2 regions of the Corynebacterium sp. P4-C1 genome follow, and region 2 is predicted to be linked to the other one. Evidence: predicted binding sites of a transcription regulator. Region 2 holds the regulator's gene; the other holds the start of a gene.
What was found. The regulator LexA, encoded in region 2, represses DNA repair genes until DNA is damaged. The targets are predictions, from matches to a motif close to CGAACANNTGTTCG.
Positions count from the first base shown of each region.

Region 1: a site for LexA is predicted at 2,578-2,591, ahead of QYR03_RS10645 (HNH endonuclease signature motif containing protein). Genes of this name have one in related genera too.

Region 1 covers NZ_CP129966.1:2,238,260-2,244,029, forward strand. Annotated here, with positions in the region: gene QYR03_RS10635 (LLM class flavin-dependent oxidoreductase) at 1-947, opposite strand, end outside; gene brnQ (branched-chain amino acid transport system II carrier protein) at 1,014-2,414, opposite strand; gene QYR03_RS10645 (HNH endonuclease signature motif containing protein) at 2,726-4,162, shown strand; gene QYR03_RS10650 (trehalose synthase) at 4,159-5,205, opposite strand; gene treS (maltose alpha-D-glucosyltransferase) at 5,216-5,770, opposite strand, start outside.
Region 2 covers NZ_CP129966.1:281,275-287,044, forward strand. Annotated here, with positions in the region: gene QYR03_RS01310 (1-phosphofructokinase family hexose kinase) at 1-695, opposite strand, end outside; gene QYR03_RS01315 (DeoR/GlpR family DNA-binding transcription regulator) at 875-1,654, opposite strand; gene lexA (transcriptional repressor LexA) at 1,786-2,460, opposite strand; gene QYR03_RS01325 (hypothetical protein) at 2,738-3,109, shown strand; gene nrdR (transcriptional regulator NrdR) at 3,225-3,689, shown strand; gene hrpA (ATP-dependent RNA helicase HrpA) at 3,751-5,770, opposite strand, start outside.

The DNA of each region.
Region 1 (5,770 bases), 360 kb from region 2:
CGGACCGCCTCGTCGTGGGTGGGGGACTGGAACGAAACCATCAGCTCGTCCGCCTTCGCGTGCGCCGCGAAATTCTCCAGGTAGTCCGCGACCTGCTCGCCAGTGCCTTGCGCGGTGTAGCGCAGCATACCGACGATCTGCTGGCCCTGCGGCGAGGCCATCACATTGTCCAGCTGTTCTTCGGTGAGGGTCCGCCCCTGGCGTCCCAGGAGCGCGCGCACCCTCGCGCGGTGGACAAGTTCTGTCTGGCGCGCGGCGTCCGCTGCGCTATCTGACGCAGTGACATTCACTGCGGCGATCACGTACGGCTCCGGGTGCCGCTCGGAGGGCTGGTAGTTCTCGCGGTAGTAGGTCGTCGCCGCCTCCAGGTGCGTCGGTGCGAAGTGGGAGGCGAATGAATACGGTAGCCCCAGCTTCGCCGCCAATGTCGCCCCGAACATCGAAGATCCGAGAATGTACAGCGGCACATTCGTTCCGGCTCCCGGCATGGCGGTCACACCCGGCACCACCGAATTCCCGGCGAGATAGCCCTGGAGCTCCAAGACATCGTCCGGGAAATTTTCCGCCGCCATCGGATCCCTGCGGAGGGCCCGCCCAAGAGTGTTCTGGTCTGTGCCGGGTGCGCGTCCGAGACCCAGGTCAATGCGGTCCGGGTACAGCTCGGCGAGCATGCCGAACTGCTCCGCAATCACATACGGGGAGTGGTTGGGAAGCATGACGCCGCCAGCACCGAGACGAATCTTCTCGGTCTTGGCGGCGATATGGGAAATGAGCACCGCCGGCGACGACGATGCGATCGACGGCATGTTGTGGTGCTCGGCGTACCAGACGCGGTCGTACCCCAGCTTCTCCGCTGTCTGGGCGAGTTCGACTGAGCGGGCCATGGATTGGCCCGGCGTCTCATCGTCGCGGACAGTGCAGAAATCCAGCAGGGACAGCGGGGTCATGGTGGTCCTTCCGTTCGGGGATTCTTGTCACCCCGTGCAACGTGACGGAAGGCCACCTCATTCCACCTATACGTTCTGCGCTTCGGCCTCCTCCAAAGAGTCGCCGTCAACGGTGCGCTGTGTACCGATTTCGAGCGGGGCATGCGGTTTCGCGAAGTCGATGATGACACCGATCGCGAATGCCACTGCCGTCGGCAGCAGCCAGCCCAGGTCGTAGTCCTGCATCGGCGACCAGTCGACCAGAGGCGACAGAGCGTCTGCGCCCCAGCCGAGAGAAGTGAAGGTGGAGATCAGGGACCAGACCACCGCCACCCAGATTGGCAGGAAGAAGCCCCAGCGCAGGCGCGTGCGGCGACGGAATGCCGGCTCGATCAGGGTGACGAAGATCAGGGCGATCGCCGGCGGGTACAGGAAGCCGATGACGGGGCCGGCAATCGAGATGACGAAGTCGAGGCCCTGCGTCGACATGACGGCGGATGCAACGGCGAAGATGACCGCCCAGGTGTGGTAGGAGCCGGCGAATTGCTGGGAGAAGTACTCGGCGGTCGAGGTGATGAGGCCGATAGCGGTAGTCATGCAGGCGAGCACAACGATGAGCGCGAAAACGGTCTGGCCGGGGCGGCCCATGAGCTGGAGTGCTGCGTCGGCAAGCAACGGCGCTCCGGAGTCGTACTGCCCGGCGTCCGGCATCGCGCGGCCGATCAGGCCGAGGCCCAGGTAGATCAGGGCGAGCAGGATGCTGGCGACGACCGCGGCGAGGATCGTGCCGCGGACAAGCGGCTTGCCTTCCTCGAAGCCCTTGAAGCGCAACGAGGAGATAACCACGATGGAAAATGCCAGCGCAGCGATCGAGTCCATGGTCAGGTAACCCTCCAGGACACCCGTCGGGTAAGCGCTGGAAGCGTAGTCCTCGCTCGGCGAGTAGTGCTGGTTCGTCATCGTGAACAGAGCCATGCCGATCATGACGGTCAGCAGGACCACCAGCGCCGGTGTGAGGAACTTACCCAGGGTGTCGGTGATGCTGTTCGGGTTCCAGGAAATTGCGAGCGCGATGCCGAAAAATACGATGTTGAAGATCGCCGCGGTCAGGGTGCTTTCCCAACCGAACAGCGGAGTCACCGCGACCTCGAAGGACACAGCGCCGGTTCGCGGCAGGGCGTAGAAGGCGCCGATCGACAGGTATGCCAGAACGGGGAACACGACTCCGAAGAGCGTGCCGGCGCGCTGCGCGAGGTCGCGCACGTTCGAGCCGGAGAGGGCGATCGCGATCACCGCGAGCACGGGCAGAAGCGCGCCCGTGGTCAGGAAGCCGAAGATCGCGGGCCAGAAATTCTCGCCCGCCTCCACGGCGAGCATGGGCGGGAAGATGAGGTTGCCGGCACCGAAGAACATCGAGAAAAGTGCGAGCGCCGTGACGACGATCGCGCTGGTCTGTGTCTTCTTGCCGCTTGGCACAGCAGTAGACATTGGGCCTCCCAAGGAAAATGAACAAAATGTAGGGGCCACCCTATCATCTCACGCTACGGAACAGAATCCCATTGCGTGAAAATTTCGCTTTTCGACGCCCTCTCGCTGTTCGAATTTCCCATCCCATCATTCAGTTGCGACCTGCCGTTTGTGGATTGGCGATCGAACAAGTGATCGAATCTGTGGATAAGTCTCTGCAGTTTTCCTGGGCGGTGTCCGGGTCGCATGCAACACTGTCCGCACAGCCGTTTGAACGGGTGGTGCTAGGCCGCCCGGGCGGCACCCGCTCCGAGCACAGAAAGGAGAAGACCGTGACTGCCGCAGCAGAAGAAGAAGCGCACGTCCCGACTGGGGCGTTCTTCGCCAGTGAGAATCCCGACGACCCACTGACCGCCGCGGGAACCGGGTTCCGCCGGAACCAGCACGCCATCTTCGGGAAATACGCCCACCAGAATGAGTTCCTCGGGTCCCGCGATGTGGACGAGGAAGTGACAGCTGTCAGCATCGCCACCGGCCTGACGCCCCGTGACGTGAAGGAAGGCATGTTCGCCTACATGAGCCTCCAGCAGCTTCCCCGCCTCCGTGCCCTCCAAGACGAGAACCACCGGTTGGACGTGAGACGGCTCGCCGCCATCGAGAAAGCCGTGAACCGTCTGGGCAATGACGTGGAGGAGGAAGACTACGGGCAGATCGACGAGCTCCTCGTCGGTCTGTTCACGCCCGACTACCCAAACCAGCAGCTGCCAACGCCGTACATGGTGACGCTGAGACTCAACCAGCTTCTGGCCACACTCGACTGCTCGGTGTCGTTCGACGCGGACAAAAAGAAGAGGCGGTCGGAAGGCCCGCCCGGGATCGGCCATGTTGAGTTCCACCCTGATCCCTCCGGCGTCGGATTGGCCGCTCTGACCCTGTCCGCGGATAATGCCTCGATGGCAGCCGCCAGAGCGTCCATCGCCGCTACGGCCCGCAAGCACGACCTCTCGGATTCGGATGCCGCCCTTAAACTCATCTGCGGCCGCCTGACTCCTGAGCTTCCCGCGACGATCTTCGCCTACGCACCCAAAAACGCAGACGGTTCCGTCGATGTCACTAGGCCGGTCTTCATTCCTGGCTTCGGCTGGTCGGGTGCAGTGGGCACCGAGATGTTCCACTCCTTCAGCCTCAACGTGGTCGACCTCGACGCGGCCGCTACCTGCACCGTCGCCGGGTATGTCGCGCCAGACGCCGTCAAGGCATTCGTCCGCAGCCGCGACGGTACTTGCATCTACCCGGGCTGCGACCGCAGTGCGTGGACGTGCCAGCTCGACCACCGCATCCCGTTCGACGAGGGTGGGCTGACCAGCGCCGACAATCTCTTCTGCCTCTGCCAGCACCACCACAACATGAAGACCGACCGCCTGGCCTTCTATGTTCCCGATCCGGTCACGGGTGAGATCGTCTGGCTGTTCGCCAACGGCACCTATGCCCGCGTAGAGCCGGACAGCGTGCTGGAAGGCCAGATAACTCCGACGAATCCGAAGTGGTCGCGCACCCTGGATGACGTGAAGCGGTTGAAGCGCAAAAATGCCCGGTTTTTCGCCAAGTGCCACCGTGTCCTGGACGATTTCGAGGAGGATTTCGACTACGAGGCCTGCATCGGCAAGCTGCAGGAGCTGGAGAGGGAATACGAGCTCCGTTTCCCCTTCCACCCTGAGCCGCCGCCGGGACCGTACGACCCGGAATTCGAGCCGCCGCCCGAAGACTAGGAGAGTTCCCGGATTGCTCGCAGCGGAATGTCCACCCAATCAGGCCGGTTGTTCGCTTCGTAGACCACCTCGTACGCGGCCTTGTCAGCGATATACGCATCCAAGACAGGGGAGCGGGAGGTGCCGTAACCGGCGAGCAGCTTATCGACGTCCGCCTTACCGCCCATCGCATGCGCGTACCCGAAACTTCGCACCATGCCGGCCACATCCCGCAACGGATGGTCGGGGAGCCTGCGCTGTTCGAGGGGTCGGGCAGGTTCGCCCTCGAAATCAATCAGGTACCAACGATCCGCGAGAAGTGTCTGTCCCAGGTGAAGGTCGCCGTGAATGCGCTGGATGTCGACGTCCCCGTCAGGGATGCGGGAGTAGATTTCCCGCAAATTGCCCTCGAAGGGAGAAAGGGCGTCGGTCTGGGTGAGAAGCTCGTCGAGATGCGAATTGAGGGAACCCCGGATGCGGGACCCGGCAACGGTTTCCGCTCCGAATGCTTCGGCTAACGCTTCGTGCACAGTGCGGATGGCGGCACCGAGATCGTGCTCATTATCGAGACCAGGGTCGAGAGACAATTGGAAGCCGTCGCGGCCACCGGTGATGAACTCCTGCATCATCGCCAGGACTTTTCCGTCGTGGGTGAGGTACCCGCGCACGCCCGCGACATGCGGGCAGTCACCGATGGAGCTGAGCAGCTCGACGTCGGGGTTGATGCCTTCTTCGAGTTTGCGGAAAACCTTGAGCATCCAGGTGCCGTCGACCACGAGGGAGGTGTTCGACTGGTCGGCCCTCAAAGGAACGGCGGTGCCCCCAGACATATCTCCTGTGATTTCGCCGAAATTGTGGAGGTGCTCGAGATAGGACTGCGCGCCCGCCTCGGTCTCGAGGGCGTCGCGGCCGCCAGCAACTAGGACCTGGTACTGGTCGACGGCTCCGTGGTCGACCTCGAGGATCTGCCAGGTGAACGAACCAGCGGAAAGTTCCGAGACGACCGACTGGTGGTTGATCGGCTCGGACTTGGCGCCGTAGAAACGGGTGCTTTTCAGATCCATGCTGGAAACCCTACGAGATGTCGAACCAGAAGTGGCCGTGCGGGGCGAGGGTGACAAGCCAGGGAAGCTCACCGATGGCGGGGAACTCGACGTTGCCGGACAGCTCGCGCGGGACGATGCCGGCGAGGTGTGACAATTGCATTTCCACTGGCTGGGGCAGGGAACTCATGTTGTTCACGCACAGGATGCGCTCGTCGTCGTATTCACGGATGAAGGCGAGGACCTGCGGGTTGCCGTGTTGGACTTCCTGGTAGTCGCCGCGGCCGAATGCCTTGTACTGCTTGCGGATGTGCACGTGCTCGCGGACCCAGTGGAGGAGGGAATTCTCCCGCTCCATCTGGGATTCGACGTTGACGGCCTGGTAACCATAGGTGTCGTTGCGGATCGCAGGCAGATAGAGGCGCTCGGGGTCGGTGCGGGAGAAGCCGCCGTTGCGGTCGGCGTTCCACTGCATGGGGGTCCGCACGCCGTCGCGGTCGGGGAGCCAAATATTGTCGCCCATGCCGATCTCGTCGCCGTAGTAGAGGAACGGGGAGCCGGGGAGGGACAGCAACAGGGCGTGGGC
Region 2 (5,770 bases):
ACTTCGCGCACGCCCTTATCGACGAGCGCTGCCGCGGCTTTCACCACCGCGTCCAAGTCGCCGTCGTCAGCTTGACTCTCGAGCTCGCCGCCGTCGATGCCCGCGAGTTGGCCGAGCTCGAAAGCATTGGGCTTGACGACGTCCGGCGCCGTCGCCTCCAGCTTCCTTCCCAGCTCCTTGAGCGGTTCGTCGGAGGTGTCGACTGCGATGAGCAGGTCGGGTGCAGCGTCGCGCAGCGCTGCCACCAGTTGCGGGTACCAGTCGGCCGGGGCACCAGGGGGCAGCGAGCCGGCGAGGACGGCGGCACGGGTGAGGGGGTGGGAGGCGGCGTCGACAAGCTCTGTTTCGAGCGTGCGGCGGACATCGTCAGTCAGCGTGGTGCCCGGTTCGTTGAGCTTAGTTGTGCGGCCGGATGATTCCGTCACGGTGGTGTTCGTGCGAACTGCGCCGTCCACAGGGACGGTGCGCAGCGGAATTCCCGCGGAACGGGCCAGCGCGGTGAAGGGGTCGTTGTCCGCGGCGGGAGCGATGGCGAGGGTGTCCTGGCCGGCTTTGAGCACGGCGTTGGAGACGTTGATGCCTTTCCCGCCCGGTTCGCGCGAGCTCTCGGAGACGCGGAGAACCCCGCCTGGGTCGAGTGAGTCGATGCACATTGTGGCGTCGATACTGGGGTTAGCGGTGAATGTGATAATCACTGGGCAATCCTTTTCGCTCCGCGGCGCGGCCGTGGGGGTGCTGGAGCGTTGGTGGACAGATGCCGGGGCGGGGGTGGTATGTGCGCCCCTTCATGTCCGATTATGCCCGTTTTGTGTGGTTAGCTCAAGAAAAACCACATGCGGCAAGCGTCACGGCGGCGCGGGAGGGCCGGTCCGGCTCAGTCCGCCTGGATGACATCGACTCCGAGTTCGGTGAGCTCGGTGACGAAAGACGGGGGAGCGTCGGTGTCCGTGACAACGACGTCGATGCTGTCGAGGGCGGCGAAACTCACCAGGTAGTCGCTTCCGAGCTTGGAGGAGTCGCACAGCACCACGACTTTCCGGGCGTTGGTCACCATGGCTGATTTCACGGCGGCTTCCTGCGCGTCGGCGGTGGACAGCCCGTGGTCGACGGTGAGGGCGTTGGTGCCCATGAAGGCGACGTCGGCACGCAAAAGCGCGAGCGTTCGGAGCGCGGTATCGCCGACGACGGCTTGCGTGATGGCGCGTACTGTGCCACCGAGAAGCTGGACATTGATTTCGCCCGTACTGGACAGGTCGACCGCGATGGGTAGTGAGTTGGTCACGAATGACAGCGACGCAGCGACGGGAACGTCTTTGATCATGCCCGCGAGCACGTTGATGGTCGTGCCGGAGTCAAGGAAGACGGAACCGCCCGAGGTGGGCAAGAATTGGAGCGCGGCTTTCGCGATGGCGGTCTTGGCTGTCGTCGCGGAGCGCAACCGGGCGTCGAGGGGAAGTTCCGTCGTCAGGTACGACTGGCTGGAAACAGCTCCGCCGTGAACGCGCTGCACGATGCCCTCGCGGTCGAGCACGGCGAGGTCGCGCCGAATGGTTTCGGCGGTGACGTCAAATTTCGTGGAGAGTTCGGTGACGTTGACGCGTCCCTCCACGGCGGTAAGGGACGCGATCTGACGGCGCCGTTCTTCGGCGTACATGGGCACTTCCTTCCGAGCCTCGGGCATGTGCGTGCGAGGCACTCATACACTTGCCCCATTATTCCTTTTAGGCTTGAAAAATCACGCCCGAGCGTGTCTGTCTGTGCCCGTTTCACCCCCGGAAGGGGAGGCTAGAGTTTGCGGAAAACGGAGACGACCAGGCCCATGATTTCCGCGTCGTCGCCCTTAATGGGGGCGAAGGCATCGTTATGGGGGAGGAGCCACACGCCGGAGGAGTCTTTGTGGAATTCCTTGACGGTCGCCTCACCGTCGATAAGCGCGGCGACGAACTGGCCCTCCTCAGCGACGGGCTGTGTGCGGACCGCGACCCAGTCCCCGTCGAGGATGCCGGCGTCCCGCATCGACTCCCCGACAACCTGGAGCAAGTAGAGGTCCCCGTCACCGACGAGCTCTTCCGGGAGAGGGAAGTACTCGGAGACGTTCTCCTCCGCGAGGATCGGGTTCCCGGCGGCGATTTGGCCCAGCACCGGGATGTAGCGGGGCGCCGCCGCGTCCTCTGGCGTCGGGCTGGCCTTGCGGTTTTTGCGTGATCCGGACTCGGGCAAGTGGCGAAGATCGACCGCGCGGGGCTTGTTCGGGTCCCTGCGCAAAAAGCCCTTCTTTTCGAGCTCCTTGAGCTGGTACGCCACCGACGACGTCGACTGCAAGCCGGCAGCATCCCCGATCTCGCGGATGCTCGGCGGATAGCCGCGCAGCACTACCGCGTCCTGGATGACCTCGAGAATGCGGCGCTGACGTTCAGTCAACGACTTCAGGTCCGGCTTCTTGTCTTCTCGCTTCGGCATTGGGTGCGTCCTCTTTTCTCTCCATGGTGATCGTCCGTTGGGGTGGGGGTGAAACCCTTCATCAACTTGGACGACGCTGCCCGGCGTTCGGTTCCCTTGACTCTTGTTTACCACGAATGAGCAAATTTGTTCGAAATATTCGGAGCACGCCTAGACAAATTTTGGCCGCCTTGCTATAAATCGAACATAGAAGCTATCGAACACTTAATCGAACACATTCTAGGACGTGGTTGAAGCGTCTCTTAGAATCGCAGTCGAACAACAGAAAGGAACTCTCATGACTATCTCTATCGCACGTTCTAGCAGCGCCGACTCCTCCTCGATGAAACCCGCATCTCGTGTGCAGCCGGCTGATGTCTGGGACCTTGACCGGCGTTCGAGCGCGCTCCGGAACCGTCCCACCGTTCGAACCTTGGGGCCGGATAATCGAAAATATGAGCACCGCGACGCGCCGGACAGGGTTGAGTTCGGTGGCAACGCTGATTCGTTCGAATCCCGGCGCGAGACCGCCGGTGCGACTGTCCTTGGCGCGCTTTTCGGCGTGGCACTGATCGTCGGTTCGGCATTCGGCGGGGCGTTCTCCGGCGGGGACGCCGGGTTCGTCTCCGACAACGCCGGCACCCAGATGGCGGCCGTGTCCCAGCACTAAAGAAAGCATGTGCGCGGACCCGTCCCGCACTAAGCCGACCATGGGGGAGGGCGTATGCATTCCGCGTCCTGTCGGCGCGTCTTGGCGGCGGATCTGGGGAGTAAGATCTTAAGCCGTGCACTGTCCTTTCTGCCAGAACGATAGCTCCCGTGTCTCCGACTCCCGTCTCGTCGAGGGGGGCGCAGCCATTCGCCGCCGCCGCGAGTGTACGGAGTGCGGCGGACGCTTCACCACCATGGAAAAAGCGGTCCTGACCGTGGTGAAGCGCAACGGGGTCAGCGAACCCTTCGACCGCGACAAACTCATCGTCGGTGTGCGCCGCGCATGCCAAGGCCGAGATGTGTCCGATGATGCGTTGAAGCGCCTCGCACAAGAGGTCGAGGAGATCGTGCGCAGTCACGGCAGCTCACAGATCCCTTCCAACGAGATCGGCCTGGCCATCCTCGAGCCGCTGCGGGCGCTCGACGAGGTCGCCTATCTGCGCTTTGCGTCGGTGTACAAATCTTTCGAGAGCGCTGACGACTTCGAATCCGAAATCCGCCTCATGAGGCGCAAGGACCGCGGCATGGAGGAGCTGTAAGTCCACGGCATTAAGTGAGCACAGTGAGTGCGGCAAGTGATCGCGGGCTCCGCCCGGCGTCTTAGAGCTTGTCGATCATTTTCTCGATGCGCCGCGGGCTCACTGGCTTAGCGGTGCCCAGGCGCTGCGCGAACAGACTCACACGAAGCTCCTGAATACGCCAGAGGATGTCTTTGACCGCCCGTGATTTCGCGCGTTGGGCAGGCAGGCGCTTCAGCTTGGCGTCGAGCGTGCTCTTCACCTCGTCGACGACGGACTGACGGTCGGCGTCGCGGTCGGGGTCGAGATTCATGTCCTCGAGGCGCACCTGGATGGCGGACATGTACCGCGGGAGGTGCTGGAGATTCTCCATGCCGTGGACTGTGATGGCGTTCTTGGGCAGGAGAAACGCCATTTGCTGTCGGATGTCGTCGATGGCGGGGCCCGACCAGTTCTCCAGTTCGGCGGCGATGTTGATGTATTCAACGACTCCGCCGGAAATTCCGACGACGGACCGCCGGACGACCCCGGGAACCTGGGGTTTCACGGCGTCGAGAAGCTTCTTGAATTCTGCGGGCGTGCGGACCGGGCCTCCGTTGGCCATCATGAGATCGCGGATCGCAGCCACGCGCGCATCTTCGACGAGTCCCGCCGCGCCACCGTGGGGATACTTATCGACGGCCACCCGCTGCCGCAACGGCAGCCCCTTCGTCATCTGTGCGGCGTTGACCGGGATGTGGCGCATGAGCATGGCCAAGGTGGCCGTCATCATGGAGGCGTCGGCGGCGGCTTTGGTGGGGAAGACCTTCACGCGGACACCGTCGGCGGTGGCCTCGAGTGCGGGGTAGGCATCGACGTGGTTGCCTTCGATCTCGGTGGTGACTGTCTCGGGCACGGCGCCGAGAGTGTCGTCGGTCCACTCGGCCACGGATCCGGATTCGGCTTTCTTAGTGGCTTTGGACACGGACGAGGTGATGTGGCCGGCCTGGCGCTTTTTTAGTGCGGCGAGGCTCTTGTCGTGGTCGATGATCTTGCCGCGCCGGTCGACAGCGGCGAACGTCATAGTCAGGTGAGCAGGCAGGGACTCGGATCGGAAGTCGGTCGCGTTGATGCCGTGGCCGCCCAAGGAGCGGAGGACTTCGGCGAGTTGCTCGGTGATGGGGGCTTCGAAAGGCAGCAGCTTGCCCATGGCGCGTTCGGCGAATTCCGGTGCTGGAACAACAGTCTTGCGCAGCGCCTTGGGCAGGGAGCGGATGAGCTCGGTGACGAGTTCTTCGCGCACGCCGGGCACGAGCCAGTCGAAATCGGTGTTCTCCAGTCCGGCCAGCAAGGGAACGGGAACGAGGACGGTAACACCGTCGAAGGGGTCTCCCGGTTCGAATTTGTACTGCAGGTCGTAGTTGATGGAACCTTGGCGCCATTTGTCGGGGAAGGCGGCTTCGGAGGAGTCGGGGGAGGCGTCGCTAAGCAGTGCCTCCGGGTCGAAGTCGAGGAAAGACGCGTCCTTCTGGCGCTTCTTCTTCCACCACGCGTCGAAGTGGCGGCCGGTGCCGATGTCGGCGGGGATGCGCTCGTCGTAGAACTCGAACAAGGTGTCCTCGTCGACGACGATGCCGCGGCGGCGGACTTTCTCCTCGACGGCGGCGGCTTCCTCGAGGAGTTCGGCGTTGTGCTTCAGGAAGGCGTGGTGGGCGTTCCATTCGCCGTCGATGAGCGCGTGTCGGATGAACAAGTCGCGGGCGGCTTCCATGTCGACGCGGTGGTAGGGCACCAGCCGGTCGGCGACGACGGTGACGCCGTAGAGCATCGACTTCTGGTGGACCATCGGCGCGGCGCGCTTTTGCGACCACACGGGTTCGGAATAGGTGTGCTTGAGCAGGTCGCGGGCGAGCTTTTCCACCCAGGAAGGGTCGATCGCGGCGGCATCGCGGGCCCACAGTCGGGACGTTTCGACGAGTTCGGCGGCCATGACGAATTCAGGCGGCTTCTTCGCCAGGGAGGAGCCGGGGAAGATCATGAAGCGCGTGCCGCGGGCACCCTTGAACTCTTTGGAGTTGCCGTCGCGGGCGCCGATATTGGACAGCAGACCCGTGAGCAGGGAC